Regions from separate parts of the Undibacterium sp. RTI2.2 genome, predicted to be linked through region 2. Evidence: predicted binding sites of a transcription regulator. Region 2 holds the regulator's gene; each other region holds the start of a gene.
What was found. The regulator FliA, encoded in region 2, starts transcription of late flagellar genes. The targets are predictions, from matches to a motif close to CTAAAGTTTNNNNNNNNNNNGCCGNTA.
Positions count from the first base shown of each region.

Region 1: the regulator FliA is predicted to act here: its motif matches at 7,238-7,264, upstream of fliD (flagellar filament capping protein FliD).
Region 3: the regulator FliA is predicted to act here: its motif matches at 6,036-6,062, upstream of QN395_RS09315 (flagellar protein FlaG).

Region 1 covers NZ_JASJXN010000002.1:38,881-49,808, forward strand. Annotated here, with positions in the region: gene QN395_RS01290 (acetyltransferase) at 1-484, opposite strand, end outside; gene QN395_RS01295 (DegT/DnrJ/EryC1/StrS family aminotransferase) at 495-1,613, opposite strand; gene QN395_RS01300 (tetratricopeptide repeat protein) at 1,606-4,227, opposite strand; gene QN395_RS01305 (flagellin) at 4,937-6,727, shown strand; gene QN395_RS01310 (flagellar protein FlaG) at 6,815-7,192, shown strand; gene fliD (flagellar filament capping protein FliD) at 7,300-9,306, shown strand; gene fliS (flagellar export chaperone FliS) at 9,382-9,861, shown strand; gene QN395_RS01325 (flagellar protein FliT) at 9,867-10,202, shown strand; gene QN395_RS01330 (flagellar hook-length control protein FliK) at 10,211-10,928, shown strand, end outside.
Region 2 covers NZ_JASJXN010000019.1:15,529-26,456, reverse strand. Annotated here, with positions in the region: gene flgG (flagellar basal-body rod protein FlgG) at 1-471, opposite strand, end outside; gene QN395_RS12030 (flagellar basal body rod protein FlgF) at 534-1,274, opposite strand; gene flgE (flagellar hook protein FlgE) at 1,622-2,905, opposite strand; gene QN395_RS12020 (flagellar hook assembly protein FlgD) at 2,987-3,652, opposite strand; gene flgC (flagellar basal body rod protein FlgC) at 3,785-4,189, opposite strand; gene flgB (flagellar basal body rod protein FlgB) at 4,192-4,668, opposite strand; gene flgA (flagellar basal body P-ring formation chaperone FlgA) at 4,949-5,608, shown strand; gene flgM (flagellar biosynthesis anti-sigma factor FlgM) at 5,722-6,033, shown strand; gene QN395_RS11995 (flagellar protein FlgN) at 6,030-6,518, shown strand; gene motD (flagellar motor protein MotD) at 6,859-7,644, opposite strand; gene QN395_RS11985 (flagellar motor protein) at 7,652-8,392, opposite strand; gene QN395_RS11980 (RNA polymerase sigma factor FliA) at 8,374-9,105, opposite strand; gene QN395_RS11975 (MinD/ParA family ATP-binding protein) at 9,112-9,966, opposite strand; gene flhF (flagellar biosynthesis protein FlhF) at 9,959-10,928, opposite strand, start outside.
Region 3 covers NZ_JASJXN010000013.1:76,820-87,747, reverse strand. Annotated here, with positions in the region: gene QN395_RS09335 (acid phosphatase) at 1-801, opposite strand, end outside; gene QN395_RS09330 (MCP four helix bundle domain-containing protein) at 1,293-1,760, shown strand; gene QN395_RS09325 (methyl-accepting chemotaxis protein) at 1,890-3,017, shown strand; gene QN395_RS09320 (DEAD/DEAH box helicase) at 3,140-5,536, opposite strand; gene QN395_RS09315 (flagellar protein FlaG) at 6,201-6,578, shown strand; gene QN395_RS09310 (pyridoxal phosphate-dependent decarboxylase family protein) at 6,955-8,478, shown strand; gene QN395_RS09305 (RimK family alpha-L-glutamate ligase) at 8,524-9,795, shown strand; gene QN395_RS09300 (hypothetical protein) at 9,827-10,928, shown strand, end outside.

The sequences.
Region 1 (10,928 bases), on a different contig from region 2:
CGATACGACATCCGCCAGCAATCGCAACACCAGAATTGATCCAGTTAAATTCATCCACATTGCAGTCGTGTCCGATATTGACATTGCTTGAAATAAAAGTACCTTGCTTGATTCTACATCCGGGGTGAATAGAAACATGATCGAGAATCACGCAATTATCCTCAATAATCACATCGTCGTGCTTGGTTACTGAAGCATGGATAAAGCTGGTAAATACATAGCCTTTGTGGATCGCTTCCAGATATTTTTTTTCGCGCAGAGCATTCATATCGACGAAGCCCATTGCCATGATCATGTTGTAATGATCGGGTGCAAATTGCTCTTCTACGCGAGTAAATGGAACTAGGGGTAAACCTAAAAAACTATCCGTATTATCAGCAATACAAATATCGTCCACTGTAAAACCTGCAATATTCATACTATGACGCGCGTATGAAAAAACTAATTTTGCGATCGCCCCATTTCCGTAGATGATTGTTTTCATAAGCTGATCATCAACTTTTAATCAGATCAATAATCCGCTCAATTTGAGACAAATTCAGATCAGGGTAAATCGGTAAACAAATCACCTCACTGGCAGCCTTGCTGGCAACTGGTAGATTAGTATGCAGGGCAGAAGGGATACTACGATACATTGGAAATTCGCTGATCAGCGGATAAAAATAACGTCGCGCATAAATTCCGGAATCACGCAATTTTTGATATAGCTCATCTCTTTTCAGCGGATAGTCTTGCTGAACCAAAATTGGAAAATACGAATAATTAGCAATGTCCTCACCAGCGTCAGGTACGCAATGGATACCAGCAATACCTACCAGCCCGCGCCGATAAGCTCTATCGACTTCCTTGCGCTGTTGCAGCGCATCATCGATACTTTTTAGTTGCAACAAGCCAAACGCAGCATTGATCTCACTCATCTTGCCGTTGATACCTGAGGCCACTACGGTTAATTCATCAACGAAACCAAAATTTTTCAGATGATCAATCCGATTTTTGGTTTTTGCATCGGGACAAATAATAGCGCCACCCTCAAACGTATTAAAAACCTTAGTCGCATGAAAACTCAAGACTGACAAATCACCATAATTCAATACGCTACCGCCTTTACATTGGACCCCAAAACTGTGAGCCGCGTCGTAAATTACTTTTAAATTATAGTCGTCTGCGATCTTTTGTATCCGGTCTACATCGCAAGGATGTCCATAGCAATGCACTGGCATAATCGCAGTAGTTGAGGTTGTAATTGCTGCTTCGATCTTGTCTGGATTCATATTAAGACTAACCGGATCAATATCGACAAAAACAGGTTTAATCCCATGCCACAACAAGGAGTGTGCCGTCGCTACAAACGAGTAAGGCGTAGTAATTACCTCCCCGCAAATTCGCAATGCCTGCAAGGCAGTTAATAACGCCAACGTGCCATTTGCAAACAGACACAAGTGTTTTACACCGAGATAATCACATAGCTCTTGCTCTAATTGCTGATGAAAAGGTCCACCATTAGTCAAAATTTTATTCGCCCAAATTTGCTCTAGGTACGGCATAAATTCCGCTAGTGGTGGCAGCAGAGGTTGCGTAACATAAATTGGGCGTGGTGGCGTGAAGTCACTCATAACTACTCCATTTTTTTGCGACATTCAATTCTGCTTCCTCAACGACAAAAGATTCTGCAGCTAAGCCCTTGCACCATCTCTGCCACATTATTTGCATCGCCCGGTCGAGACCTGCGGCGATAAGCTCAGGCTTAATCAACGGTGAGTTTCTCATCCTATCCCTTAAAGATGCTCTTAGTTGCGCCAATTCGTCCAAATGTTCAACCCAATACACACCCTCTTTAACGAATTCTTCATCATTAGATACGGCGCATCGCTGTAAACCAACATGAGATAAAAGTCCAATACCTGTCCGCGCAGACACGGTAGAACCCGCCTTGGTTAATGTCGGTACGCCCATCCAGAGTCCGTGGAGGGTGGTTGTCCCACCATTGTAGGGAAAAGTATCCAGGCAAATATCAATCTTTTGCAATTGTTTAAGATACAAAGTCATCCCGCACCGGCCAAAAAAGCTTAACCGATCGCGAGAAATCCCTCTGCTAGAGAAAGCATCAATCAAATGCTGAAAACTGGCGTCTTGTGGCATAGCGCCCAAAAACAACTTACTAGATGGCACTACGTTTAATAAGTTTGACCATACTTGAATCACATCATCCGTTATTTTCCCGATTCGATTAAAGCTCCCAAAAGTGACATAACCGTTTGTTAACGCAGGTAAATCATTTACTTCTGGAGATTCAGGCGACGGAGAAAACGGAGCAATCGCAGGTAGTCGCACTAATTTCTCCGAAAAAAGATGATCAAATTGTTCAGACGGCAAGCAGAATCGATCCGTCACAAAATAATCCATCGCACGCAAACCGGTCGTGCCTGGATAACCAATCCAGCTTATCTGAATTGGTGCGGGCTTGCGGGCAAATAATGTCAATCTGTTTAACGATGTGTGCCCTGACAGATCTATTAAAATATCGATTTTGTCGGCAACAATTTGTTTAAATGTCCAATCGTCACTCTTCAGGTGTATTTTTTTCCATTGATGAAAGTAGAATTTCAACTTGGCGGTATCTTTATCATCTTCATCATTATTATAGTAAGCGTGTAACTCAAGAGACTGGTACTTGTGCAGGTGCTCCAAGATCGGACTAATAAAGGTAGCAACGGCATGATTGTAAAAATCACCCGAAACAAAGCCGACTCTTAGAGGACGATCACTGTTTTTATCATTAGCATGTTTTGACCAGGTTGATATCAGACTCGATTCAAAACGCTCACCAAAACGCAAATGCTCCGCAAACAATGCGGTTGGAGTGACATGAGTCGCCTCACTGAGCAAGAATAACAAAGCAGTATTTGCGTAGTGATCCTTGGGATCGAGCTCTAACGCCCTTCGAAGAAATTGTTCTGATTCCTCTATCGGTTCTGCTAATAAAGTGCCTACGACGCCTAAGCATCGGCAAGCAGCGCTCATTTTAGGATTATGAATCAAGGCTTTTCTAAAACAATCTTGGGCATCTAAATACCGACGTTTTTCTAGATACACCGTACCTAAGTTATTGTAAGCCGAGGCAAAATCTGGCTTCAGCGCAATAGCTCGTTGCAGATGATCTGATGCTAGATCTAATTCTTCTAAGAGATGCAGAACTCCTCCCAGAGAATTGTGCGCCTCTGCCATGTCTGGTGCTAGCTTTAATGCCAGCATCGCTTCCGCTTTTGCTTCCTGCAAACGTTCGCTTTGTTTCAGCACATTAGCCAAATTGAGATGTGCTAAAGCAAACTCTGGCTTGTATTGAATTAAAGCCCGAAAACAAGACTCCGCCTCATCGAACTTGGATAGTGCAGCGAGTAAATTACCTAAATTATTGTATGCCTCCAACATCGCAGGATTCAAATTGATCGCTTGTTGGTAATGCTGTTCGGCTGAAGAGAAATTATTCATTTTCGCATACCCGAGAGCCAAATTAAAATGCGCAATCGGATCATTGGGCAAAATGCGTACTGCTTGTTGCATGGCAACTAAAGATGCCTCTTTGCGCTCAAGCTCCAGCAAAGCAATCCCTAAAAAGCGCCAGGCTAACCCATGCCTTGGATTTTTTTTTGTCAGCTTGCGTGCCAGACGCTCCACTTCTGAATAAATACCTTTCTCGTACAAATGAACGAGCTGACCCACTCCTTCAGACGGAATGAAGGATTTTTTTGAAGTCAGAGGTCGCGTCTTTGGGATATACAAATTCGGCAGATTATCTGCTATTGGCGGATCGTTATCCGTTTTTTGATCTGACTCAGAGGCAGTCAGGTGATCAGTGGTATCTCTTAAAAAATGCGCCCGCAAGTTCAGCGCCTCAGCGACAACACTCTCTTCACCTAATGACTTTAAAATTGCGATATAGGACGACCAATATGAGCCAGTCGCCGGAGACGCCTGGATAGCGCGCTCAAAATAAGCCAGCGCATTAAGTTGATCGTCTTGCAAAAGCTTCAATTGCCCGGCCTGGAAATTGGCGTCTGCATGCTCGGGCGCATGCGTCAAGATCAGCTCATAGCACTCCTCCGCCTTCAAAAGATTACCGCTTTGCCTGCACTGCTGTGCCATTGCCATTAGTTGATCTAGCGCTTGAGCTAAAGCTTGCTCAGGCGAAGTGAGTTCACTAAGCTCCACTTCATTTTCACTACTCATGACAAGACTTGGCTCACGTTTGATTTCCTTTTATACCAGTGAAAAAATGATGCTCAGTAAAGCTACCGAATAATTAATAGCCACCGTAAGATATAAGTGAATTTGCGTCGCTGCATGTGTTCGCAATTACTAATGGCGACTGCTCAATCCACAGATACTCCCCCACTATTTTCTTAAAATACACCTTATAGACCAATTAATACCTAGACAACTTTTAATACACCCATAGAGTATTAAATTACGGGGATAAACATCAGCAATAAATTTAAGTGAATTAGCTAAGTTCTCGATGACACAATAATATTGTCATCGCCGGACTGTCTTATACAAATTCTAATAAATGGTCAGTATTAACATTAACAATGGCAAATTGATATTAAAGCTAAGGCAGCGAACTTTGGTTTAACTTTCCAAAACGCCTAAATGCATCGTCAGCAGAATTATTTAGATGAAGATTAGCAAAATTTATAGAAAATTCATCTTGAAAATAAGATCATTTTCACCCTCAAGTAATTCGAATTGATGCCGACTAGCGGGCGAGCAAATAAAACTTTACACCCTAAATAAAATATTTACTTGGGGAAATTCATTAAACTTTTTAAGCATCCGTCCGATACCTGATAACAACGGCGGTCCTGTAGTCTTAACAAGACAGACCAAAGTTTAAGGCCACTCGCCAGTTCAAATAACTTAGGTAAGGAGTATCACCATGGCTTCATATATTAATACCAATATTGCATCGCTCAATGCGCAACGCAATTTGACAACGTCCCAAAACTCCCTCGCGACTTCCTTGCAACGTTTGTCATCAGGCTTACGTATTAACAGTGCAAAAGACGATGCTGCGGGCTTGGCAATTTCTCAACGTCTGACATCGCAAATCGGTGGTTTGAACCAAGCGGTTCGTAATGCGAATGATGGTATCTCTTTAGCGCAAACGGCTGAGGGCGACTTAACGCAAATCGGCAATAACTTACAACGTATTCGTGACCTTGCTGTTCAGGCAGCCAACGGTTCTAACAGCGCATCTGACCGTGCTGCCATTAATAATGAATCCAACCAGCTGATTTCTGAAATCAACCGTGTTGCTGGCTCTTCTAACTTCAACGGCGTGCACTTACTTGATGGTAGCTTTACATCACAAGGCTTCCAAGTTGGTGCAAACGGTACATCAAACGATCAGATCAACATCGCATCCATCGCCAGCGCTAATTCTTCCTCTTTAGGCGTAGGTTCTAACTCTAGTTACTCTACAACACTTGCTGGCAGCACTAACGCGATTGGGGGCCTTAACTCCGGCGATCTGGCCATTAACGGCTTTAACGTTGGCGCAACTAGCTCTGATGGCGTATCCAGTGCAAACTCCAGTGGTAGCGCCATTGCAAAGGCCGCTGCAATTAATGCGGTAAGCGGTCAAACTGGTGTTACTGCCAGTGCGAATGCAACGACTGTGACAGGCACTGCAACTAGTGCTACTGCCGCAATCGCCGCTGGTGATATCAAAATCAATGGTGTCGATATTGGCGCACTCGCGGCGGCAGGCTCTGTCGCAGAACGCGGTGCTCAAGTAACCGCTGCAGTCAATTCAAAAACTAGCCAGACTGGTGTAACAGCAACCTTTGACAGCACGACAGGCGCCGTATCACTAACCGCATCAGATGCTAGAAATATTACCATCACAAAATCTGCCAACGCTGGCGCCAACGATACTAACACCGGTTTAACAACAGGCATTGCTGCTGCAACAGCTGGTATTAAAACAACCGTTGGTACAGTATCGTTGTCATCGACAAGCTCTGCTGGTATTACATTAGCAAATGGTGGAACAGGTACAACAAGTGGCACAACCATCACCGGAACTAACTTCTCACTTAGCGCAGGCGACATCAATATCAACGGTGTCGATATTGGCACCGTTGGCACTGCTGCAACTGCTACAGCGCAAGGTGTATTAATAGCTGCTGCAATTAATGCCAAGACATCACAAACTGGTGTTACCGCCACTAATACAGGAGGTGTTTTAACTCTTGCCGGAGCCCAAAGCGCTGGATTTACTGTTACGACAAAAGGTAATGCAACCCTTGCAAATACTGGTCTTGCAGTAGGTACGACGACAGTAGCTGGAGCTGGTGCCACAGCGTCTGGCTTAACTGCTGGTAACACAGCGGCAACAGCAACGGCAGGCGCAGGCCTCTCTTCACTGGATTTGACCACAGCATCGGGTGCAACGTCTGCTTTGGCAACCATTGATGCTGCTCTGGCATCGGTCAATAGCTCACGTGCGTCCTTGGGTGCGTATCAAAACCGTTTTGCCTCTGCTGTCAGCAGCTTGCAAACAACGGCAGAGAATTTGACTACTTCCCGTAGCCGTATTCAGGATACTGACTTCGCTGCTGAAACTGCTAACTTGACACGTGGTCAAGTATTGCAACAAGCAGGTACAGCGATCTTGGCACAGGCAAATGCCTTGCCACAGGGTGTGTTGGCTCTGTTGCGTTAATCAATGGCAGGGGTTTAACTCTTCATTGAAAAGTGCAATCCCCTGGTCATTTTTTGACCAGGGGAATTTTACTTAAAGGAAACAATCATGGATGCTCTTTCGACTGGTAATCAACTACCATCAGGGCAAACTGTCTCAGATCGTCCCCCATCTGGCAACATCGCCCCGACATCTAATGCCAAGGCAGCAACGCCGCTAGATACATCACTAGCAGTTACTCCTGCGGGCAAAACGCAAGCAACCAGAGAACAGGTTGAGGCTGCGGTGAAAGATATTAATAAATCACTTCAATCTAGTTCACAAGGCTTAGAATTTAGTATTGATCCAGACTCTAAGCATGTTGTGGTCAAACTCATTGATCAGCAGACCAAACAAGTTCTGCGCCAGATACCAAATGAGGAAGTGCTGGAAATTTCTAAGTCTCTGGATAAACTTCAGGGACTATTGATCAAACAAAGCGCCTGAAATGCTAAAAACGTTCAGTTTTGAAATAGGCAGGTAAATCCCCTTCTAAAGTCTGGTTTGCTTTTGCCGATAACTAGATATAGTAGTTTCTTGTAAAGGGGAATCAGGTGTCCATTCAATCCACGGGTATAGGCTCAGGCCTTGATGTTAATTCACTTGTAAGTAAGCTGATGCAAGTGGAAAGTCAGCCGTTAACCAGCTTGGCAACTAAACAAGCGAGTTACCAAGCCAAAGTTTCTGCCTATGGCACTCTGAACAGTGCGCTAAGCTCATTCCAAAGTGCAGTGTCAAATTTAAGCAAGCCATCTGTATTTCAGTCTTTGACTGCCACATCAAGCGACTCTACGATTATATCTGCGACCGCTGCTGCATCAGCTACAGCTGGGACATATAATATCGCGATAAGTCAGCTGGCACAAAGTCAAAGTATTTCCAGCGTGGGTCAGGCTAGTTCTTCAGACGCAATTGGAACAGGCGCATCAACCACGGTGTCGTTCCAGCTTGGTACGATCACTGGCACTGCTACCAACGGCACCTACAGTGGTGCGACGTTTGCACAAGATACAACTCAAACAACGGGTACCATTACTATTGATAGCACGAACAATTCGCTGCAAGGCATCCGCGATGCGATCAATACGGCTGGCGTAGGTGTCACGGCATCGATTGTTGGTGATGGTAGCGCGACGCCTTACCACTTGGTACTCAACTCAAGCAAAACCGGTGTAGCTTCCAGCTTAAAAATTAGTTCAACCGGTGATGCTACGATAGCCAATCTACTTAATTATGACCCGTCGGGAACGCAAAATTTTACTGAAATCAGTAATGCTCAAAATGCCAACCTGAAAGTCAATGGGATAAATATCACCAGCGCGGCAAATACAGTCACTAGTTCACTACCGGGTGTTACTCTCAACTTAACCAAAGTAGGATCAACAACAGTTTCGGTAACGACTAACTCAGGTTCGGTACAAAATGGCGTCAATAGTTTCGTACAAGCATATAACGCTCTCAATGCAACAATTACCAGTCTTACCGCCTACAATAGCAGCACACAAAAAGGTGGCCTGCTATTGGGCGACTCGACAACTCAAAGTGTTCAAAATCAAATCCGTAACTCCCTGTCTGCCTCAGTCAACGGCTTGGGTGGTGGCTTAACTACATTATCCCAAATCGGCGTGTCGTTCCAAAAAGATGGTTCTTTATCACTTGACTCTACAAAGTTAAGCACTGCATTGACGAATAATTTTAGCGATGTAGGAGGTTTGTTCGCTTCTATCGGTAAGACCAGCGATAGTTTGACTAGTGTTGCAGGTTCTACCTCTGCGACAAAAGCAGGGACTTATGCGCTGAACGTCACTCAACTTGCTACTCAAGGCAGCTTGACGGGCGATCTTGCTTTGCCAGCCACAACGACGATTGATCCAAGTACAACTCTGAGCGTAACGTTAAATAATCTGAATGCCAGTGTTGCCATACCTGCAGGTAGTTATACGCCTGCGCAATTAGCTACCGCTGTGCAAACAGCCATCAATACTACATCAGCATTTTCGGCCATCGGATCAACTGTCAAAGCGAGTATCAATAATAGCGGGCAATTAATATTGCAATCGACTAATTATGGTTCAGCGTCTAATGTGGCAATAGCGGACGGTACCGGTACCGGAGCCGCTAGTCTCACTGGAACACAATTAACTGGTACGGCAGGGTTAGACGTTGCTGGCACTCTTAATGGCTCGCAAGTCAGCGGATCAGGGCAAACCTTGACTGGTGTGGTCGGGACGAATACTGAGGGGCTAAAAATACTGGTAGCAGGTGGTTCGGTTGGCGATAGAGGCACCGTCAATTATTCGATTGGATATGCCAGCAAATTGACCAGTCTGCTGAATGGATTTTTGGGAAGCTCAGGAACGATCGCAAGCTCCACTGATGGCGTCAATCGAAGTCTGAAAGATCTCAGCAAACAAACAGACGATCTGAACAGTCGCCTGATCGATATCGAAGCGCGTTACCGCGCCCAATTTACAGCCTTGGATTCGATCATTAGCAGTTTAAATAGCACCAGTACATTTTTAACCCAGCAGTTATCGGCACTAACAGGCAGCTCAAAATAATTACTACGCGAATTTTTTTGATTAACAAAAACAATTCAACGTATAAATCGAAGCTCAAAAGAGGAATCTACCATTATGTTTGGCTCATCACAGACTCGCGGTGCTAATGCCTACGCAAAAGTTGGAATGGAAACTGGTGTCATTGCAGCCAGTCCACATACACTGATTGTCATGCTGTTTGACGGTGCGATCACGGCCATTTCTAATGCATTGCAAAATCTTGAAGCGGGTAATATTGCCGCTAAAGGTCAATCCATTTCCAAAGCAATTTCGATTATCGAAAATGGTCTGCGCGCAAGTCTGGATAAAAAAGTCGGTGGTGAAATTGCTCTCAGTCTCGACTCACTTTATGCCTATATGGGCAATCAGTTATTAGTTGCTAATTTAAAAAATAAAGCAGAAATATTAATTGAAGTACGCGATTTACTTCGCGATTTAAAAACTACCTGGGAAGCAATCGCTCCATTAGCGGCAACTGCCGAATCAGAAACAGTCAGGCTGCCACAGCAGGTAGATGCACTTGCTCCTCGCTCATCCAAATTTCTTGAGGCTTGATGCAAATGGATAGCATGAAAATGATGTCGATTTACGAAAATGTTGCCCATATAACGGACCAAATGCTTAACGCTGCCCGAATAGGTGATTGGGATTTATTGGCTAAATTGGAGAATGATTGCTCCTCGCAAGTACAAACTTTGAGAGCAAATGAAGTAAGTGCAGAACTTCCACCAGATTTACGCAATAAAAAAATTCAGATCATTAAAAAAATCCTGGCTGACGATAAAGAAATCAGAGATTTAACTGAACCTTGGATGGCGCAATTAGCTAATTTAATGAAAAGTTCTGAATCCAGTCGTAAGCTCTCAAAAGCCTACGGCGCTAGCCGAACAGGCTAACGGCTATCATGTTGCCGGGGATTGATAACCTGCCAAGACCCGCATCCAATACAGAGGCGTTATCTGCGGCGGCCTCTGTTGGAGGGATTAAGCAAGATGTTGTTTCTAAGCTAGATCAATTAGTCATTGGTAAGCAAGTGCAAGGCGAAGCGCTGTCCCGTTTAAATGACGGGACTTTTTTTGTCAAAATCGCCGGTGTGACAGCGAGAATGGCGCTGCCGGACGATACCAAGCCCGGTGACAAATTGGCTCTGACTCTGCTCGCACTAAACCCGAGGCCAACCTTCCTGCTTGGTAGTGGAGACAATGCGATTACGACTACTGCCTCATTCTCAAGGCAAGATTTAATCGGGAAAATGTTGCAAGATGTAGGGCAACAAAACTCGATTTCCACCTCATCTAAATTACCTGTCGCAGCAGAAGATACCGCCAGGGCCGCGTTAGGACTGCTTGAGCAATATACCAGTACACCCACTAATTTAAGCACCGCTGGAAAACTGATTAATAGTATTTTGCAAGCAGCGCAACAACAAAACCTGCAACAAGGTGCGCCACTCACATTGGTCGGTAAAACTGCATTAGCACAGGACCCCAGTACCTTCGCATCACCTGAAAAATTAGCCGCCAACTTGCAGCAAGCAATATCATCCAGCGGCTTATTTTATGAATCTCATGTTGCTGATTGGGCGCAAGGCAAAATGTCTCTCAGTGACCTGATGCGGGAAC
Region 2 (10,928 bases):
GACAGTGCCATCCCGCCCTACCGTGATAGATTGTGCATTTGCTGGGATCGAAATAGCAGGCTGAATCACAAATCCACTAGACGTCACCATTTGGCCTTGGCTATCGGTCTGAAATGAGCCATCTCTGGTGTAACCAGTAGTGCCATCGGGCAGCAACACCTGGAAGAAACCTTCTCCCTGGATGGCAACATCCTTAGAATTACTTGTCTGTTGCAAATTGCCTTGAGTAAAAATGCGCTCTGTCGCAACTGGACGGACGCCCGTACCCAATTGCAAACCTGAAGGTAATTGAGTTTGTTGAGAACTCTGGGCGCCAGGCTGACGCAGTGTTTGATAAAGCAAATCCTCAAATATCGCACGCGACCGTTTAAAACCCGTGGTACTGACGTTGGCCAGATTGTTTGAGATGACATCCATTTGCGTCTGCTGCGCATCAAGCCCGGTTTTGGCAATCCATAATGAGCGTATCATTTTATTTCTCCTGAGCACGAAGGCAACATATCAATTCTTTAGTCATTTTGAGGCTAATAGCATCAAGTCAAAGCCATAATCTGACTAGCTTTAGTAGCGTTACTCTCAGCGTTCTGGAGTAACTTCATATTCATTTCAAATTGTCGGGCCAGATTAATCATTGAGACCATAGACTCGATAACACTGACATTGCTACCCTCCAACGTGCCACCGGCAACATTTACCGCAGGATCAGCGTCGAGCGCGCTGCCATCTTTGGTCTTAAATAAACCGTCGTCACCGCGAACCAAGTTTTGTTCAGGGGGATTGGCCAGTTTTAAACGCCCGATAATCTCCACTGCACTGGTTTTTGGGCCGTTTGGAACGCTGGAAATTGTGCCGTCGCTCGCAATGGTGATCGTTACGTCAGGCGGCACCGTGATCGGTCCGGTCTCACCGACGACATTAAGACCGCTTAGGGTCTGCAGTACGCCATTTTCATTCAGCTTTAAACTGCCATTGCGGGTCATCGCCTCACTGCCATCATCGCGCTGAACGACTAGCCACCCCTTCCCCTGCACCGCCACATCTAACGCGCGGCCTGTGATTTGGGCATTACCAGTAGAAAAATCCGAACCGACCGTCGCATCGACAACAAAAGCGCGTGTTGGTAAGCCCGGTCCAATCACTGGCACCGCACGAAAAGAATCTATCTGAGCACGAAACCCTGTAGTAGTCGCATTGGCGAGATTATTAGAATTTGTCGCCTGCTGCTCAAGGATGTGCTTCGCTCCCGTCATCGCGGTATAGATCAAACGATCCATTTCATATCTCTCTTCAATAAGCAATACACATTTTTACTGATCATACAAACACAATTAAACGCTAACAATTACCGTAATTTCATTTCTATTGCTTCAAATTTATAACGAGGAACTTAATATACTCCCCATCACTTTCTTAAAAATCGCCCTATTAGCAAAAAATTACCTAGACAATTAAATATACATACTAGGAGTATATAAATTAAAACATAAAAGAGTAAAGCATCGTACGAACCATTTAACGTCAACCCGCGCGGTGTAACTACGGATTTGCTTCACGCCCACCACACCAACGTAAAGGCGCACCCCGCATTCGCGCGAGTCATATCAGTCTATTGATTTAATGCTTATCGCAAGTTCACCAAGGTTTGCTGAATTTGATCTTCTGTTTTGATCGTCTGGGCATTAGCTTGATAAACTCGCTGGGCAGTAATCATGTTGACCAGTTCCGCCGTAAGATCTGTGTTTGAATCCTCAACGGCAGACGAGGTCAAAGTTCCTTGACCGCTAGAGCCTGGTGCGCCAATTAACGCTTGGCCAGAGGTTGAAGTCTCGTTCCATTGATTATCGCCAACTGACTGCAAACCATTTGCGTTGGTAAAACTCGCCAGAACAACTTGCCCTAACACTGCTGTTTTACCGTTGGTATAACTACCAACGATCGTCCCGTCTTTAGCGGTACTAAAACTGGACAACTTACCTGACGCAAAACCATCCTGCTTGAGCGTACTAACACTGAAATTAGAACCGAATTGGGTTGAACCAGTAAAATCTAATTTGATATCAATCGGCGTTGAAATTGGGGTAACCGCGCCAGTGGTAACTGGAACAGCAACCTTTAACGCTCTTGGATCATTTGCAGAAAATGCCGGCGTTGCAGCAACCATCTTGCCCAAATTGTCAAAGGTCAACTGTCCTAAGGCAACAGGCGCTGCTGGAGGCACATAACCAATCGGTACTCCATCACTTGTGGCATAAACATTCCATGTCAACGCGGCGGGGTCTTTTGCAAAAAAAGTTTGCAGCTCATGTGAATTACCCAAGCTATCAAAGACAGATACGGAAGTCGCGTTGTTATAAGAAGTTGGATCCGTTGGTGAAAACGCGATCGGTGAAGCACCACCAGGATTTGTCTGACGCGAATCCAGATTGACGAGTGCATTTGCGACCTTGGTTTGCGCTGGCGAAATATCAGCCGTGTTGATATTAATCGGCGCTGGGGCACCAGTCGATAAGACACCGTTTGCATTAGCAACATAGCCCGTTAGCTGTGCACCCTGCGCATTGATAATATTGCCGTTTTTATCTAACTGGAATTGACCATTCCGGGTATAAGACACTGAGCCATTCGTGTTCATTCTAAAAAATCCATTGCCATTGATCGCGATATCCAAAGGATTATTCGTATTGGTCACATTACCCTGCGTAAATTGCTGAGCAATCGCGGCAACTTTAGTACCAATACCAACTTGTCCACCACCTGAGCCATTGAGAGAATTGGCATAGACATCGGCAAATTGCACTTCTGCCTGTTTAAAGCCAACCGTGCTGGCATTGGAGATGTTATTGCCGATCACGTCTAACGATTTGGATGCCGCGTTTAAGCCGCTTAAGCCTTGTTGAAAACCCATGATATTTCCCCTTATTTACTAGAATTAAATTAACTGAAGTTGAACTTAAAATGACAAGAATAGATTTTTTGCAGATTGTTCTTAATAGATTTTTCTGATATCGGCCATACTGATATCACCAATATTCGCCACACTCAATTTAACTCCTTGCGCGTTGGATGTAACGCTAGACACGAGGCCAAAACTTAATGCAGTTGCATCCACCGCTTTGCCTGCTGAAGTTGCAGCTACAGAGAATGTGTACTGGCCGTCAGCCGCAACACCACCAGCATCGGTGCTACCATCCCAGGTTAATTGATTAAGGCCTGATGCTGTTGAGCCAAGACTAATTGTCTTAACCGTAGCACCGGCGGCATTTTTAATCGTGACATCGACCTTGTCTGCGCCCTGAACTAAATCGATGCCATAAATCGATTTACCGCTAGACAAACTAATTGCACTACCAGGTGCAATCACACCATGACCAATCATGTTGGCGGCCTGTAAATTTTGTCCAGCAATCATATTGGTGCTTAAAGTAGCGACTGCAGCATTGAGCTGATTGATCCCTGTTACTGTGGATAACTGGGCTAACTGACTTGTCACCTGAGCGTTGTCCATCGGGTTCAGTGGATCCTGATTTTTCATTTGCGTTACGAGCAAATTCAAAAATTGATTTTGAGTATCTGCTACAGTCGATTTTGTCGCTGCAGTACCGTTCTGCGTCGCCAGTAAAGCTGGATCAACGGTATTAGTAATAGTAGTCATTTGAACTCCTTCATCCAGTATTTAGAGCGTTGCAAAAGTATTTTATTGATACGCTGATGAGACATTTTTAACACAATGCTTTTACTAATTTTGCTAATAACAAAACTAAGTAGCATTGAACAACATGATTACTTACTGACCTAAAGTAAGGGTTTTAAGCAACAAAGTTTTAGCGGCATTCATCGTATCAACGTTTGTCTGGTAAGAGCGAGAGGCAGAAATCATATTCACCATTTCTTCGACAACATTGACATTTGGCGTCGCCACATAACCTTTTTCATCGGCAAGAGGATGCTTAGGGTCATATATCAATTTAGGTTGATTACCATCTTCGACGACCTCCTTCACCTTGACGGATGTGGCAGTGGCATCGCTGGACGGCACGGCGCTAAAAACGACCTGTTTGGCTTTATAGGGCTGACCGTTTGAGCTGGTTACGCTATCGGCGTTGGCTAAATTACTAGACACCACATTCAAGCGCTGTGCCTGGGCACTCATGGCGGAACCTGCGACATTAAAAATATTGAATAAGGACATAATTACCCCTGGATAGCGGCCAACATGCCGCGAATCTGCATATTAATCATAGTAAGGCTAGCCTCATAACGCAAAGAGTTATCCGCGAATTGATTGCGCTCCACATCCATATCTACCGTGTTGCCGTCCACGTTGCTCTGTACGGGGTTTCGGTACAATAGCTGACTAGTGCCGGCACTATTTTGTCCGTCAAGATGATTAGGAGATGTTTTTATTAACTCAGCTGAGGATTGATTTACTGTTTGGCTCATTGCATTATTAGCCAAATTGCCATTCTGGTTGACGGCAGCGCCAGTCGATGTTGAAGTGGCTGCATTATTCAATGCATTACTCATCGCGGACGAAAAATCGATATCGCGCGCTTTATAATTGGGCGTGTCAGCGTTAGCGATATTGGATGAAATCAATTGCTGACGCTGCCCTCTGACAGATAGCGCAGTTTCTTGAAAACGAAAATAATCGTCGATTCTGTTAGCCATATTCCCTCCAATTACGATCTGCTTTAGTCCAGTTTTAGCTTGATAACAACGCGATAATTTAAGTAAAAGCAATATCAGCGGCTGTTTAAACGGTTTTTGATGCTTTGCATGTTATCCCCGTAAAGGCAAGTCCAATCGTCTAAAAAGAAGACCAAAATACCGTCTATTCCTCGATTTACTTTCCAAGATAAAACCTACAATTTGATTCAATGCTTCCACCGAGAATCCAATGAAAAAGCGATTAATATCGAGATCAATGCTGGCCATCCTAAGCATAATCTTGAGCACGCAAGTCGTTGCCGAGCCAAACAACGCTCAGCAAAATCCCTTGGCGGTGAGAGAGGCAGCAGAAAACTTTTTAAAAACACAGTCCGCCGGCCAATCTGGCGATGTGCGCATTAGCGTTGGGCCACTGGATAGTCGCTTAAACTTAGCTGCATGCCCTAATTTATTGCCATTTTTACCTCAGGGAAGTAAACCTTGGGGCAAGATTACGGTAGGCGTACGCTGCGCAGAACCAACGCCTTGGATTGTGTATCTCACAGCAAATGTGCAAATTACTGGCGATTACTATGTCACTGCGGGATCTTTGGCGATAGGACATGTTCTGACAGCCTCGGATCTAATCAAAACCAAAGGAGAATTATCAAGCCTACCAAATGGTGTTGTGACAAATCCAGAGCAAGCGATAGGCAGGTCAATAACGACATCCGTCACGTCTGGCACTACATTAAGAGGAGACATACTAAAAAATCCTCCGGTAGTGCAACAAGGACAATCCGTGCGCGTAACCAGTACGGGTAAAGGATTTCAAGTGGCGACTGACGGACAGGCATTAAACAATGCCAGCGAAGGACAAGTAGCAAAAGCAAAGACAATGTCAGGTCAAGTAGTTAGCGGAATAGCCAGAGCTGGTGGGATCATTGAGGTCACCTATTGAATCGGAAATTACCATTTGGAACGATATTTCCTTACTCAAGGTTAAAGTTTAAAATAACGCAGCCGATATACATAACGTAGATGTATATAAATCCGAATAAAGAGGGTAACGCTGTGAAAATTAATGACGCACTACCAAGTACGCCGGCAGTACCAACTGGTACTCAGGTTCGTACTGATCGCTCGCCCGATAAAGCAGAGGTAGCAACGACGCCTTCGCATACGGTGCAGATCTCGCCCCTGTCGACGCAATTGCAGGCTTTACAAAATACTCAGGCTAATAGCGGTGTGTTTGCAACAAAAAAAGTGGAAGAAATTAAGCTCGCCATTTCTGAAGGACGCTTCCAGGTCAACTCAGAAAAAGTAGCTGATGGCTTGCTTGAGACTGTTAAAGATTTATTAAACTCCAGAAAACAATCATCATGAACCTCTCCAGCGCAAAACTACTCCAATTAAATCAATGCCTTGAAGATGAAGTCGTAGAAATGACATCATTATCTGAGTTGTTGAAATTGGAACAAGCTGCGCTAGTTGAAGCACGTGTGAATGATCTAATTGATCTGACTAAAAACAAGAGTCTCATAATAGCAAAAGTGTCAGAATTAGAAAAATTGCGCGCATCAAGCTTAAAAGAATTAGGATTCACTTCAGATAATTCCGGCATGCAGGCATTACTAGAAAAAGCTCCGGCAGAAGTAGAAACATCGAATTACTGGAAAACACTTTTAACAATTTCTGAGCAAGCGCAAGAAAATAACCGCACAAATGGCATTTTAATTAACCGCCAATTCACTCGCAACCAAAACGCATTAAATATACTGCAACAAAATAATCCCGCTGGATCAATGTACGGACCTAATGGTCAGTCCACTGTCAAAAATATGACGGGTCGTGGTGTCGTTGCAGGTTAATTGAACCCAACGACAGTTACTGCGTCAACTCTGGTTTGTCTGCGAAAGTCACAATTAGATAACAATTTTTGATAGCTATATATTGTTTTACAAACTAGGTAGCTTGATATACTCCCCTACCATACCCTCCAAATATATCTTATCGCCTAATAATTATTTGTACGACTAGACTATACTCATAGTGAGTATAGTCTAATCGAGAATGAGTATTTGATCCAGTATTTCACGTTACCTAGCAAAAAAGTAAAATATAACGAGCACGTAGCTGTATTTTTGTGCAAGGCTGATAACTAGTATTGCACTTATACTTGCACTAACACATTACACGCAGATTACAAGCTCAGTTAGTTCTTTTATCGGCAGAGGTAACCGGAACATCAATACCCGATTCCGGCAAAATAGCCAAGATAGTGACAGTGACGCGTCGATTCCTCGCTCTGCCGTCTATAGTGTCATTTGATCCAACTGGCATTTTTGGTCCCTGACCAACTGCAGTCATTCGATTCTCATCGACCCCATTTTCTGTGAACAATCGAACTACGGTGCTTGCACGTACAGCAGATAATTCCCAGTTCGAGGGAAAATTAGTATTTTTGATAGGAAGATTATCGGTATATCCCTCGACCTGAATTGCGTGACTATCTAACTTCAATACAGAAGCGATCGCCGTTAATGCCTGGTTTGAATCATCATTGAGCTTCGCTTCACCAGGGGCAAAAAGCACGCTAGCATTAATTTCTATCGTTACGCCGCGACTAGTCTGAGTTACGCGTACTTTCCCCTCTCTGACCAACGGTTCCAGCACGGCCAAAATATCGCGTGCAATGCCAGTCATTTGCTCACGTTCTTTGCGTAATGGTTCCGCATTTTTGGGTCTGATGATGGGAAGAGGATCTAGCTTAATCGTCGGTTCAACGTCGATATCCCGTTTTACTGATTGCACCAAAACTGCTTTACCGAATGCCCCCGTAAGAGAATTAGACAACACCCGATATTTGCCTTCGTTGACCGATGATATCGCGTACATCACTACAAAAAAAGCAAATAATAAGGTGATGAAATCGGCGTAAGAAACTAACCATCTGTCATGGTTATCATGTTCTTCCTGGTATTTCTTTCTCTTCATGACCAATTTAATTTTTATGGTTTGCCAGGCGCTCTTCGATTACACGAGGGCTATCACCAAGAGCAATGCTATAAAAAATATCTGATAACATCTCGCGCCGGACAACTTCCCGGTGAATAATTTCTTTGAGCTTATTACTAATGGGTAGAAAAAGTAGGTTTGCTAATCCAACACCGTAAATAGTCGCGACAAAAGCGACTGCAATACCACTACCGAGTTTGCTTGGGTCTGTCAGATTCTCCATAACATGGATTAAGCCGAGTACCGCCCCCAAGATTCCTATCGTCGGCGAGTAGCCTCCCGCGGCTTCCCAAATTTTTATTGCTTGTCTTTGCTCCATCTCGTACAAAGAAATATCGACGTCAAGAATGTCTTTTAAGCGGGATGGATCAACACCGTCAATCACCAGGCGTAAGCCTTTGCTAATAAATTGATCTTTACTAGAATCCATGTAGCGCTCAAGACTGAGGAAACCCTCACGACGTGCGACAACACTCCAGATCAAGGCTTCTTGTATAGTTTTTTTACTTGTATCTATTGGCATGGAGATGATCCACCGTAGCATTTTTATGCCACGGATAAACGTGGGCATCCGGCTTTGCAACAAAACAGCGCCAATCGTGCCGACGACAACGATAACAAACGCAGCAGGCTGCACTAAGGAGGATAAGCGTCCACCCTCAATCAGCTGGCCTGAAAAGATGCCGACAACTACTAAGATAAATCCAATTAGGCTAGCCCAGTCCACGCTTTCTCCCTTAACGAAGCCCTGAGTCGGGCTACTGCCTGGCTATGAAGTTGCGATATCCGGGATTCGGATACGCCCATGACGGCGCCTATCTCTTTTAAATTGAGCTCTTGTTCGTAATACAAACCCATGAGTAGCTTTTCTCGCTCGGGCAAACTATCAATCGCGAAGATCACAGCATCACGAAAATCGCCATGCAAAAGATCTTCTAAAGGATCGCCTGAACGATCGTTACAGTAATGATCGAGGAAATGCTCTTTGGTATCTGCATCATGAAAATCTTCGTAATACACGAGTTGATGTCCGCCACTCTCACCCAGCAAATCCTGGTATTCGGCCAGACTCAATTTCAGCAACTTAGCAACTTCCGTTTCTAGCGGTGGACGTCCTAATTTTTGCTGCAATGCGTTCATTGCGTTTTCAATTTTGCGCATGTTTTGGCGCACACCACGCGGCAGCCAATCACTGCTGCGCAATTCATCCAGCATTGCACCGCGTATGCGTTGCACTGCATAGGTTTCAAATTGTGCGCCGTGATTGTCTTCATAACGGTTAACGGCATCTAGCAGACCTATCATACCGGCCTGCACTAAGTCATCAACTTCGACGCTGGGGGGCAATCTCGCTTTTAATTGATAAGCGAGTCGCTTCACTAGTGGAGCATGCTCCGTAAGTAGGGAATTTTTATCTGATTTTCCGCTAGCGGTGTACATAATCAATCAAATTCCGAGACGAATACCTAACTCTGGCAATCCATGTAAACCTAATGTTGAGCGGGCTGTTGATCTTGCGGTCAAGGCAAGCCGCTCAGCTAATTGAGAAAACGCAATAGAGGCACCCGCCAATGGGAATGCATCAATCACCGAACGACCTAAATGCGCTGCTTTTTTCATGTGATCGTCCTCTGGCACGTAGCCAACAAAATGCAAAGGTACTGCTAAATATCGACTAGCTGCTTGTGCCATATTGGTATAAACCAATCGTGCTTCCGGTTCTGTTACACCCGATACTAAAATACCATAAGAACGACGGCCTACGCGGTTATTGACACGTTTAATCAAACCATAAGCATCTTTAATCGTGGCCGCATTGGCAGATACTTGTATTACGACTTCGCTCTCTTCAAATGAAGCTAGCGGGAACGCATCATCGCCATCAATTTCGCTGTCCACAATGACTAAGTCCGCACTGTTTGCAGCAACATCAAAAACACGGGATAAACGCTTAGTATTTTCGGCCGGCAGTCGCGCCAATGCAGTCGCATATTTTGAGAGCATCGTCACAGATAAGCCTGCTGATACAATTTTTACTGCCTCTTGCATTGTACGCCGTTGTCTTGCAACGTCCAACAAGGTCTGCTCGGTATTTGCATTGAGCCACGCGCCAATACTATTGGCCGAAGATCTGGCGTCAACCATCAAGACTTGCTGCCCTTTTCTCGCAAGAGAAGCACCTAAATTAATAAGCATGCCACTTTTTTCTTCGTCACGCAAAGCGGATAAAAACGTGAGCACACGAGGTCTTGGCGCCTCTAACATCCGGCGCAAGCCTTCTGCCTGATCAAAACTAGCCAAAAGACACCTCCCTCAAACCATTATTGGTATTCGCGGCGGAGGCGATAGCCGCATTTGCCATCACCATCGGTAGCTCTTCATCTTGCAATCGATAGGCAGATGTCTCTCGTTTTAATTTGAATGCGCGATCAACCAGGTACTGCTTGTTTGCGATGTGCAAATCCTCAGGCACACGCTGGCCACTGGCGAGATAATAGATATGAAGCTTTTGACGAATTGCGATATCTAACACGCCGCCGATAGTCGCGGCCTCATCAAGCTTGGTCAAAATACATCCCGCCAACCCGCTACCCTGATAAGCCCGAACGACCTCACTGAGTGTCTCGCCTGTAGAGGTCGCGTTTAAACACAATAAGCGTTTCACATTGGCATCTGCACCAGACAACATAGCAACCTGCTCCGTCACCATTTTGTCGCGTTGGCTGACGCCGACCGTATCGATTAATACGGTATGTTTATTTTTTAGTTCAGACAAAGCAATTCGTAAATCAGATTCATCTTTGACCGAGTGCACCATCACGCCTAATATTTTGCCGTAAATACGCAATTGTTCGTAGCCACCAATACGATAACCATCCGTCGTAATCAATGCCAGTTTGGCAGGGCCATGGCGCATCACGCAGCGGGCAGCGAGTTTTGCTGTGGTGGTGGTTTTGCCTACGCCTGTAGGGCCAACCAAAGCATAAACGCCGCCTTTTTCTAAGATTTCGCTCTCATTATTGATGGTAGATAAATTGCGATTTAAGACCGCTTTAATCCAATCCATGCTGCTAGCGACAGTTTCTGAATCTGGCATTTTATCGACGAGATAACGGGACAAGCTTGCACTGAAACCCGTTGCCAGCATCTCCCGCATTACTTCTGTTTTTTGAGGTTGACGCTTTTGGGTATTCGTCCAGGATATCTCCGCCAGCTGCGCTTCCAGCATACTGCGCATAGACCGGATTTCAGTCATCACGTCG
Region 3 (10,928 bases), on a different contig from region 2:
GCTGCCGGTAATGCCATCTTCGGTGACGGCGATCTTCTTTTTGGCAGGCGTGTTGGGCGCATCAAAATATTCTGGGGTGCGACCAGAAATTAAGAATTGATGGTTTAAATAAGAGCCACCAAATGCCGCCATAAAGAAGTTGTCGCACAAGGTATATTGCTGGGCGATTTTCCAGAGATCGAGATTTTTATGGGTCTCGCCATAATGTCCCATCGTCAAGCCGCCAGAATCTGCCCAGGCAACAAACTGGTCGTTTTTACCGCCATTGATTTGCATCTGGTTTTGGTAAAACAAATGCCACAGGTCGCGGGTGATCACTGATTCTGGCAGAGGTAAACCCTCCGCATCTTTTAAAGGGAATGGCGCGTTCGGCAAGCCGCTGATTTTGTCTTCTGCGATCAGGTATTGCTTGCCGCCCAGATTTTGCCCCCGCTGCACCATGCCACCCCAGACCTTGGGCAAACTTGGCAAAATCGAGCCGTCTCTGTCCTTTTGCGTAAAAGTCGCAGCAGGGACATCGGACAAAGCCTGACGTACCCCAGGGAAATTACCAAACAAATTATTGAAGCTACGATTCTCCAGATAAATCACGACCACATTTTTGATATGCGCCTTGAGTTTGGTATCCAGGGAACCTGCCACGATCCTGGTCGTTTTTTTGGTCACTGCATCGGCCATCATCGGAAGGCTGCCAACGACACCCGCCGCGGCCGCACCTTGCAATAAGCGCCGACGAGAAGGATCGGTGGGAAGATCGGTATGATCGGTCGCGGTCGCAGTTGAGGCGGGTTTGTCTGACATTTCTATTCCTGAGATTGATCGGTCAATGTTGTTGCAAAAATGAACTGAGAATGGTGTAGCGCTTAAGGCAGCAGGTGAAGAAAATTCTATGCAGCAATATAGCATTTTAGGATGATCAACGCAGCGATGTAAGCTGGCGAAATAAGTGATATCGGCTTATATAAATTGGTAGTGTTAGCAGGTTTTTGTTTGTCTAAACGCTGCGATTATATGAATTCCAACTATGCGATGACTGCGAGTAATGCACACACGATGGCTCACCAGATAATCGTTACCATTTATTACATAATAACCGTTAAATATTGCTGCTTACACCTAGGTTGCATTTTGGTATTAAGGCACACTGATTTGTAAGCGCCAGCTTGTTTTTACTTGCCTGGCGGTCACAATCATTTATATGATTGGACTAACGGGACTCTGCTATAACTAGATAAATCACAACCACAATCACCACCACCGCACTCAGATTTTTTATAGACATGGAGAAGAGCATGACGTTTTCAAATTTAAAAGTAGGTGCCCGGTTGGGACTAGGTTTTGGTTTGGTACTGTTGTTGCTCGCCATACTCACGATGGTAGGTTTGTCGCGTTTGTCCAGCTTGAATGACGATATCAACGCCACCAACGAGGAGCGTTTGCCGAAATTAATGACGGCGAATAATTGGATTTTCCGTTTGATGGAAACCGCGCGTCATACCCGCAATATGCTGATCCTTGAGGGACAAGACAAAATTAAGGTAGAAGTCGATGCCGTCATGGATGACAAGCGGGCGCGTAAAGAATATCTGGATCAATTGCAAAAAACTGTCACCGCCACGGATGAGAAGGCGATGCTGCAAACCGTGATCGAGACCCGTTTAGCTTATGTCCCGTCCGAGGATGACTTCTTAAAGCTAGTCAGCGCGGGCGATACCGCAGGAGCTAAAGAACTACTGTTAAAAAGCATGCGACCAGCGTAGGTAGCATATGTCGTCGCACTACAAAAATTTGTTGAATTTGAAAATAACAGCGTCATCAAAGCAGGCAAACAATCTATTGAGGATTATAAAAGTGGTCGCACGCTGATTATCAGTCTAGGCATACTCGCCTTGTTGTTAGGCGTTGCAGGCGCATGGTTTATTACCGTTAGTATTACCCGTCCACTGGCGGAAGCGGTGGGCATTGCCAAGCTGATTTCATCGAATGATCTGACGGGTCGTATAGATGTCGTTACGAAAGACGAAACAGGCCAACTACTACAAGCTTTAAAAGAAATGAATGCCAGCTTACAAAATATTGTCGGTCAGGTGCGGGCAGGTACAGAGTCGATTGCGACTGGCTCCAGCCAAATCGCATCGGGCAATCTGGATTTGTCTTCGCGCACAGAGCAGCAAGCCAGTTCGCTGGAAGAAACCGCATCTTCGATGGAAGAATTGACCTCGACCGTTAAACAAAATAGCGACAACGCAAGGCAAGCCAACGTGCTGGCCGTATCTGCCTCTGACGTGGCGGTGAAAGGGGGCGAGGTGGTGGCGAAAGTCGTTTCAACGATGGGGTCCATCAATGACTCCGCCAAGAAAATTGTCGACATCATCGGCGTGATTGACAGTATCGCTTTTCAGACGAATATTCTGGCCTTAAATGCCGCGGTGGAAGCCGCCAGAGCCGGCGAACAAGGGCGCGGCTTTGCGGTCGTCGCCAGCGAGGTGCGCAACCTGGCACAACGCTCAGCTGGTGCCGCTAAAGAAATCAAAACCTTGATCGGTGATTCCGTCGAGAAGATAGAAACCGGCAGCGTCCTGGTTAGTCAAGCCGGTACCACTATGGACGAGATCGTCGCCAGTGTTAAGCGGGTCACAGATATCATGGGCGAGATCACCTCCGCGGGGCAAGAGCAAGAGAGTGGTATTCAGCAGATCAACCAGGCCATCACTGAGATGGATACCGTTACCCAACAAAACGCGTCATTAGTAGAAGAAGCGGCGGCCGCAGCCGAAGCACTTCAAGATCAAGCTAGCAGTCTGGCGCAGCTGGTGAGTGTGTTTAAACTGGACGGCATGCAAGCACAAAATACCAAACCCAAACTGGCTAACGTAGTACCAGCGAAAGCAGTGACAAGAGCGGCAACTCTAGCACCGAAGAAAGCATCGAATGTCACCAAGATCAGCAACCCTGCGAAAACCCGACAAGTCGCAAAAGAGCCCGCTGGCAAGGCAGATGATTGGGAAGAATTTTAACTTGATGTAGAGAATTTCAGAAACTGCGAGAATAGACCAAAGGCTAACGCGGCTCTTACTGAGTCTCGTTAGCTTTTTTTATAGGCATTAGAAGCGCGATTACTGTTTTTTACCGGAAGAATTTAGGCGAATTTCCCCGGCTTGCGTGGTGATTTGGGCGGTGCTTTGCCGCCATCTGCTACGCGTCTAGGGGCTGCACTTGATGACTTAAAAGCAGACTTAGATTCGGGTTTGGATTCAGATTTAAATCCTGACTTCGCAGCAGGTTTGTCTGCCGCATAAGCAGTTTTCTTTGCTGCCGGTTTTGGAAAAGTCTCTGGTCCGTCACCGCTTGCTTCGCTGATGTCTAACTGCTTGCCTGCGACCCACACAGTTTTCAGATGCTTTAAGATTTCTTTCGGCATGCCTTGTGGTAAATCGATCAGGCTGTAACTATCAAAAATATCGATACGACCGATCAGTTTGGCTTCTACCCCAGATTCATTGGCGATGGCACCGACGATATTGCTCGGTGTGACTGCATGCTCACGACCGACTTCAATACGATAGCTTTGCACGGGTAATTGCACTTTGGCCGGACGATCTTTTTTGGATTTGGCTGGACGATCCGCGGCATCACCAAAACGCTCGGCAAGATTCTCTTCTTTCTTGTCGGCATAGGCTGCGCGCTCGACGGCAGCGGTGAGTTTGCTGTCGGGTGTTGCGCGTGGCTTAGTTGGTTTTTCATACGCTGGTTTTTCGTATGCTGCATTTGCGCTGTTGCCACTATTACCGCCAACACCACGATCAGCACTGATGCGTAATTGCTGACCTGCGACGCGAACCGATTTTAAATGGTCTAACAAATCTTTCGGTAAATCTTCTGGCAAATCCAAGACACTGTAATCGTCATAGATTTCAATACGTCCGATATGTTTAGAATCGATATTCGCTTCGTTGGCAATCGCACCGACGATATTGCCGGGCTTTACGCCATGCGCATGGCCGACCTCAATACGGAAGGTTTTCATACCAGCATCGGCCGGACGTTCTACACGTTCTCTTGGCGCGAAACTTGGGCGTGCCGCTCTGTCGTTGCGGTCACCCCGGTCGCCTCTATCGCCTCTGTCGCCTCTGTCACCACGATCACTACGCTCAAATTGATTGGTGCGGCTTGCGCGTTCGTTGTTCCAGGTATCGTCGCTGGCTGGGCGCTTATTCTTATCGAGTAAAAGCGGTTCGTTACCACGAGCCATTTTTGCCAGCGCCGCTGCAATTTCTATCGCGGGGACATTATTTTCACGCTCGTAGTCTTCAATCACGGATTGGAATAAAGCCAAATCGCCGGAGGCCAGAGTCAGACTGATTTGTTCTTTAAAACGAGCAATCCGCACATCATTCACCGCCTGGATAGTCGGCAACTCTAATGGTGAAATTAACTGGCGGGTAGAACGCTCTATCGATTTCAACAAACCTTTTTCACGCGGGGTGATGAACAAAATTGCCTCACCGCTACGGCCTGCGCGACCAGTACGACCAATACGGTGGGTATAGCTTTCCGGATCATGTGGCACGTCGTAATTAATCACATGACTAATACGCTCTACGTCCAGACCACGGGCGGCAACGTCGGTGGCAACCAGGATATCGATCTTGCCATCTTTGAGTTGTTGAATCGTGCGTTCGCGTTGCTGTTGTTGTACGTCACCGTTGATTGCGGCAACCGAGAAGCCTCTTGCCTCCAGCTTGCTTGCCAATTCTTCCGTACCCAATTTGGTGCGCGAAAAAATGATCATGCCGTCAAAGGTTTCTGCCTCCAAAATACGGGTCAAGGCATCCAGCTTGTGCATGCCGCTAACCAGCCAATAGCGTTGGCGGATATTGTCGGCGGTACCGGTTTTGGCGGCGACGGTAATCTCTGCCGGATTGTCCAGATAAGTTTGGGCAATGCGCTTAATCGCGGATGGCATCGTGGCAGAGAATAAGGCCGTCTGACGAGTTTCTGGTGTCTCTTGCAAAATACGTTCTACGTCATCAATAAAACCCATGCGTAACATCTCATCGGCCTCATCCAATACCAAAGTTTTAAGCTTGGATAAATCCAGCGATCCCTTATCCAGATGATCAATCACGCGACCAGGTGTGCCAACTACCACATGCACGCCACGACGCAATGCGGACAATTGCGGGCCATAACTCTGGCCGCCATAAATTGGCAAGACATGGAAACCCGGAATATGCGTGGCATAACGCTGGAAGGCTTCTGCCACCTGAATCGCTAATTCGCGGGTCGGTGCCAGCACCAAAGCTTGTGGCGTCGTTTGCTTGATATCAATGCGCGACAAAATCGGCAACGCAAACGCTGCGGTTTTACCCGTACCTGTCTGTGCCTGACCCAATACATCACGATTTGCCAGCAGCGGCGGAATCGTCGCAGCCTGGATCGGTGATGGGGATTCGTAACCGACATCTTTTAAAGCGCGTAACAGCGGTTCGCTTAGATGCAAATCAGAAAATAAGGGGATTGGGGTATCGGACATAGTGCTCTCAGTTCTTATCAGGGCTAGCTCCGCGAATGCGCAGCCATATGAGGCGTAGTTTACTCTTTTGTGAGAGCGGCGGGGCTGAGTTTGTGTGGATGAGGGAGTATGGCTTGAATTGGTTTGAATTGATTTAAATAGATTTAGCCGATCAGATGGTCAACCAGTATGAGCAAATGTCAGCAAACATGACAAAAGTGCATGCACCTCTATTCTGCTACTGCAGCGTTTCCGTAACGCTGCTTTACGCTGGTGATTACACCAGAAATACTACTTGAACTCCTCCCTAAATTAATACTCCCCTTATGTATATTTAAGTTGTCCATACATTTACAAGCACGTAAGCCGATTTTTTAAAAAATGACGGGGAGTATATTCATATCAGCATGGTAATCGATTTGTAAAATCACAAAATCAGATTGCAAACCCGAAAACTAGCACGCTAGATTCTGCACGGCATCGCTGAGTAGACAATATTTTGCTTAGACCTAAAAATAAGCTCAACTTTTCGGAAAACTGACCGATAAACCTAGTAATCCATCATTCCATCCTAAGCTAGAAAATTGCGTTTTGTAGGGACGAAGTTGCATTGATGTAGCAAATGAAGTGGCGCATACAGCGGCACAAATCAGGTTTGTAGTATTTATTTAGTATTGGAAATGATATGAGTATCAGTCAAATAACAGGTAGCGGCAACGCCGTCTCCAGTGCGCCTGTGCCAGTGCTACAAACCGTTGCACCTGCTGCAAAATCTGCAAATGCCACGACTGTCGCCGCGACCAGCAGCACCGACAATCAAGCCGCCTCCACCGCGCCGGTCAGTAACGCGGAGCTGAAAAAATCGGTTGATGCGATTAATAACTTTATCAACTCTGACAATAGTGTCAATTTCAGTATTGATAATGACTCTGGAAAAGTCGTCATCAAGATCGTTGATTCTCAAACCAACACGGTATTACGACAAATTCCGTCAGTAGAAGTATTGGCAGTGGCAAAAGATCTGGCTAAATTGCAGGGACTCTTAATCAACGATAAAGCGTAAACCAGCGCTAAACATCCGCCCCCTCACAAACGCTAGGATCAACGCTAGCACCAACGCAAGCCTAAACCTTGTCGGCTAAACCTACAACACGAAACCGCCTACACTAAACAGCCTGCCACGCGCAGGCTGGTTCAAAAGCTGATTTGCACCTGGCAACAACTCTCCCACCATCCTCTTCTGCCGTATTTTCTGTTGATTTTTGATTTGAGCTTAGAAAAAGCACTTATTCTTTGCTTGGACTTTTCTATTTTGATTGATAATTAAATCTAGATTTCCATTGGAACAGCGCATGCCGTCTAAGTTTTTGCGAACTGGTAGCAGCCTAATGGAAAATCTGAGTTAAAACTAAGTTCCGACCTCACAACTGAGAAAAAGCATGCAAAAGATGTCTGCAGATTCGCTTGATCTACCCGATTCGCTTGACCCTGCTGATCCGCTTGCGTGGCAAGAATTCCGTTCGCAAGCGCACCGCATGCTGGACGATATTTTGGGTTATGCAGAGCACATCCGCGATCGCCCGGTCTGGCAGCCAATTCCAGCAGCGACGCGTGAGCAGTTTCGGCAAAACTTGCCGGTGCATGGCAGCGAACTGACCGATGTACACCAAACGTTTATGCAAAATGTACTGCCCTATGCAGTGGGCAATACGCATCCCGGCTTTATGGGTTGGGTACATGGTGGTGGCACACCGGTAGGAACGGTAGCAGAAATGTTAGCCGCCGGCCTTAACGCCAATCTCGGTGGCCGCGACCAGATACCGCTGGAAGTAGAACGCCAGGTTGTGCAGTGGATGCGCGAATTATTCAGCTTCCCAGATACCGCCAGCGGCTTATTTGTCACTGGTACCTCAATGGCAAATTTGATTGCGGTGCTCGTCGCCAGAACTGGTGTACTGGGCACGGAGATTCGTCATACGGGCATCGCTGCCAGCCCGAAACGTCTGGTTGCCTACACGTCTGCAGGGGCGCATGGTTGCATCGCGCAAGCCATGGATTTGTCTGGTCTTGGCATGAACGCTTTGCGACAAATACCGATGAACGCCGATTTTCAATGTGATATTGCCGCGCTAAAAACCGCCATTGCAGCTGATCGCCAGGCCGGATTCACTCCGTTTTTTATTGCTGGTACTGCAGGTACCGTCGATGTTGGTGCGGTGGATGATTTAGTAGCACTGGCCGATCTCGCACAAAGCGAAAATCTTTGGTTCCACGTCGATGGTGCCTATGGTGCGCTGGCGATGTTGGCCCCCGATATTGCTCCGCGATTGACGGGAATACAGCGCGCAGATTCGATCGCATTTGATTTCCACAAGTGGGGGCAAGTGCCGTATGACGCCGGTTTTATTCTGGTGCGTGACGGTGCGGCGCACTACGATACCTTCGCCACGCCAGCCAGTTATTTGCGACGCGAAGCCAAAGGCATGGCGGCAGGTTCGCCCTGGCCTTGTGATTTTGGTCCTGATTTATCACGTGGATTCAGGGCACTTAAAACCTGGTTCACGATTCAAGTGTACGGCGCAGAGCGACTAGGTCAGGTGATTTCTACCACCTGTAAATTAGCGCAGTATATGCGGCAGCAGATAGAAGCCAAGCCGGGGCTAGAACTACTAGCCCCGGTGTCGTTGAATATTGTTTGTTTTCGCTACCACGGTGCTAAGCTTGATCTCGATGTGGCAGACGGAAGTAATACCGACAAAAGTAATATTGATCAGATTAATGCGAAGATTGTCGTTGCCATCCAGGAGTCCGGCATTGCAGCGCCTTCCACCACCATCATCAACGGCCAACTGGCCATCCGCGCAGCGATTGTTAATCATCGCACTCGTGAAATAGATGTCGATGCACTCATCACAGCAGCGATACGGTTTGGTAACTCACTTGCAGCATCTAACGCGAATTAATACCACTAAATACTCTCTAATTTTGAATCAGATCAGCGAAAAATTATGACAACTCCCGACACAGACAACGCAGCAAATGGAGCTGGCGCACCGGCGCCACAAGAGGACAGCCAACATACATTTATCGGTCTGGCGCCGCTAATGCGATTAGCGTTTTCTGGCGTGGATTTAAAGCCTTTTGGCGCAGAGCTGATTGAGTATGCGACCAAGCATCCGAATGATGGCAATGTAATGATGGACCTGGCGACTTTGCTGCTCTTGATTGGTCATAGTGAACCAGCATTAGCAACCCAAATGGAGGCGCTAAAAATACAGCAACTGTATTCTGTGCCGACCACGGCTGTTCCAAAAATCCGTTTACTGGCACTGATGGCCGCAGGTGATTTAATGGCGAATACGCCGCTAGAATTTTTATTAGAAAACGCCGATATCGCGCTGGATTTACTCTACGTTGGCGATGGTATCCCTGCCCTGCCCGCCTTGCCTGAGCATGATGTGATGTTTGTCGCCGTGGGTGAGTCGGATGATAACCACGCGCTGTTAGAAGCATTAGAAGATATCGTCCAAGATTGGCCTCGACCTGTGCTGAACATGCCCGGACGGATTGCACATTTGGGGCGCGACAATGCCTGTGCCTTATTACAATCGGCAGACGGCGTTGTGATGCCAACCTCAGTGCGGATAGACCGCAAAACTCTACGTAAGATCGCCAATGAAGAACTGACCATCACCAGTCTGCTGTCCGATGGTGATTTCCCCATTATTGTGCGTCCAGTGGGATCGCATGCCGGTCAGGGCTTAGAAAAAATTACGTCTCCCAGCGCCATCGCCGATTATCTGATGGGCATGCTCAGCGATGAATTTTATATCGCTCGTTTTGTCGATTATCGCAGTGAGGATGGATTTTTTAGAAAATACAGAATCATGCTGATCGATGGTCAACCATTCATTTCTCACATGGGAATTTCTTCTCATTGGATGATCCATTATCTGAATGCAGGTATGGCGGATAGCCCGGAAAAACGGGCGGAAGAAGAACGCTTTATGGCCAGTTTTCAGTTTGATTTTGTGCCGCGTCATCAAGCTGCTTTTAGAGCGATTAGCGAGCGCATAGGTCTGGATTATGTCGGCATTGATTGCGGAGAAACCAGTGACGGACAGTTACTGATTTTTGAAGTGGATAGCGACATGATTGTGCACTCGATGGACCCGGTTGATTTGTATCCGTACAAACAGCCGCAGATGCAAAAATTGTTTACCGCGTTCCGGTCTATGGTTGCTAAAACTGCGGCGCTTGCGCCCCAGCAAAGTTCATGACCATCATGGATGCTAAATGAATACTCAATGAATGATTCCATCTATTGCCATTAAACCCAAGAATCTGGCAGCAGTTGCTGAACAGATTCTTGCACCTGCCAAGTTGCCACCAACCGAGCAACTTTTACGGGATGGCGGCGATGCGCGGATTGCAATCGCAGTGGGGCAAGATGAGGATGGTATGTCCAACAAATATGGCTGCCAATCGTTGCCCAATGATGCACTGCTGGCGTATGGCTCGTCGACTGCGTCGACTATTTCCACCCACGCTTTTGCAGCGGCAAATAGCTTAAGGCAACAACTGCTTGTGGCGTTAAATACTGAAACACCCCAGATTATTTACCAGCATGAACTTGATCGTGTACGGCAAGAATTAAATCACTTATGTGAGCTTGATAAAGTATCCGGTACCGATTTAATCTTTGCCGCTTCGGGCACCGATTTACATTTAATTGCAGCTCAGCTTGTTGCCCAACGAGCGCGGCAGAATAGAGAAACGAATAAAGAAAAGAATAAAGAAAAAAGCGAAGACCTCAGCAAAACAGCATCGCTGCTCGTAATCATGATGGAGGCGGAAGAAACCGGTAGCGGCGTACCGATGGCAGTTGCGGGCAGGCACTTTAGTAGCCGCTCTGCCTTGGGCGAATCGGTCACGGTCGGCACCAGTATTATTGCTAATGCTGTTACCGATGCTGTCGTTGAAACTGATGTTCAGATTGAAGTCGTCACGGTAGCCATCCGCTTGTCCGACGGCACACCGAGAGCCACCGACGAGGTGGATGCCGAGGTTGCGTCCTTCGCCAATAATGCCGTAACGCGCGGTCAACAAGTCTTATTGACCTTGGTTGATGTCACCAAAACCGGAATGATAGCGCCCTCGATTGCCTGCGCGCAGCAACTAAGCCACCGCTTACCTGATACGGTGACGGTGTTAGTGGATGCTTGCCAGTTCAGATTATCGAACGCGAGCTTGCATGGCTATTTGTCACATCATTTTATGGTGGCATTGACCGGCTCTAAATTTTTAACCGGGCCCACATTTTCTGGTGTGCTGATGATCCCACCAGATATCGCACAAAGCTTACGCCGAATCAGCATGCCGCCGGCCTTACAGCCATATTCTTGTCGCGCAG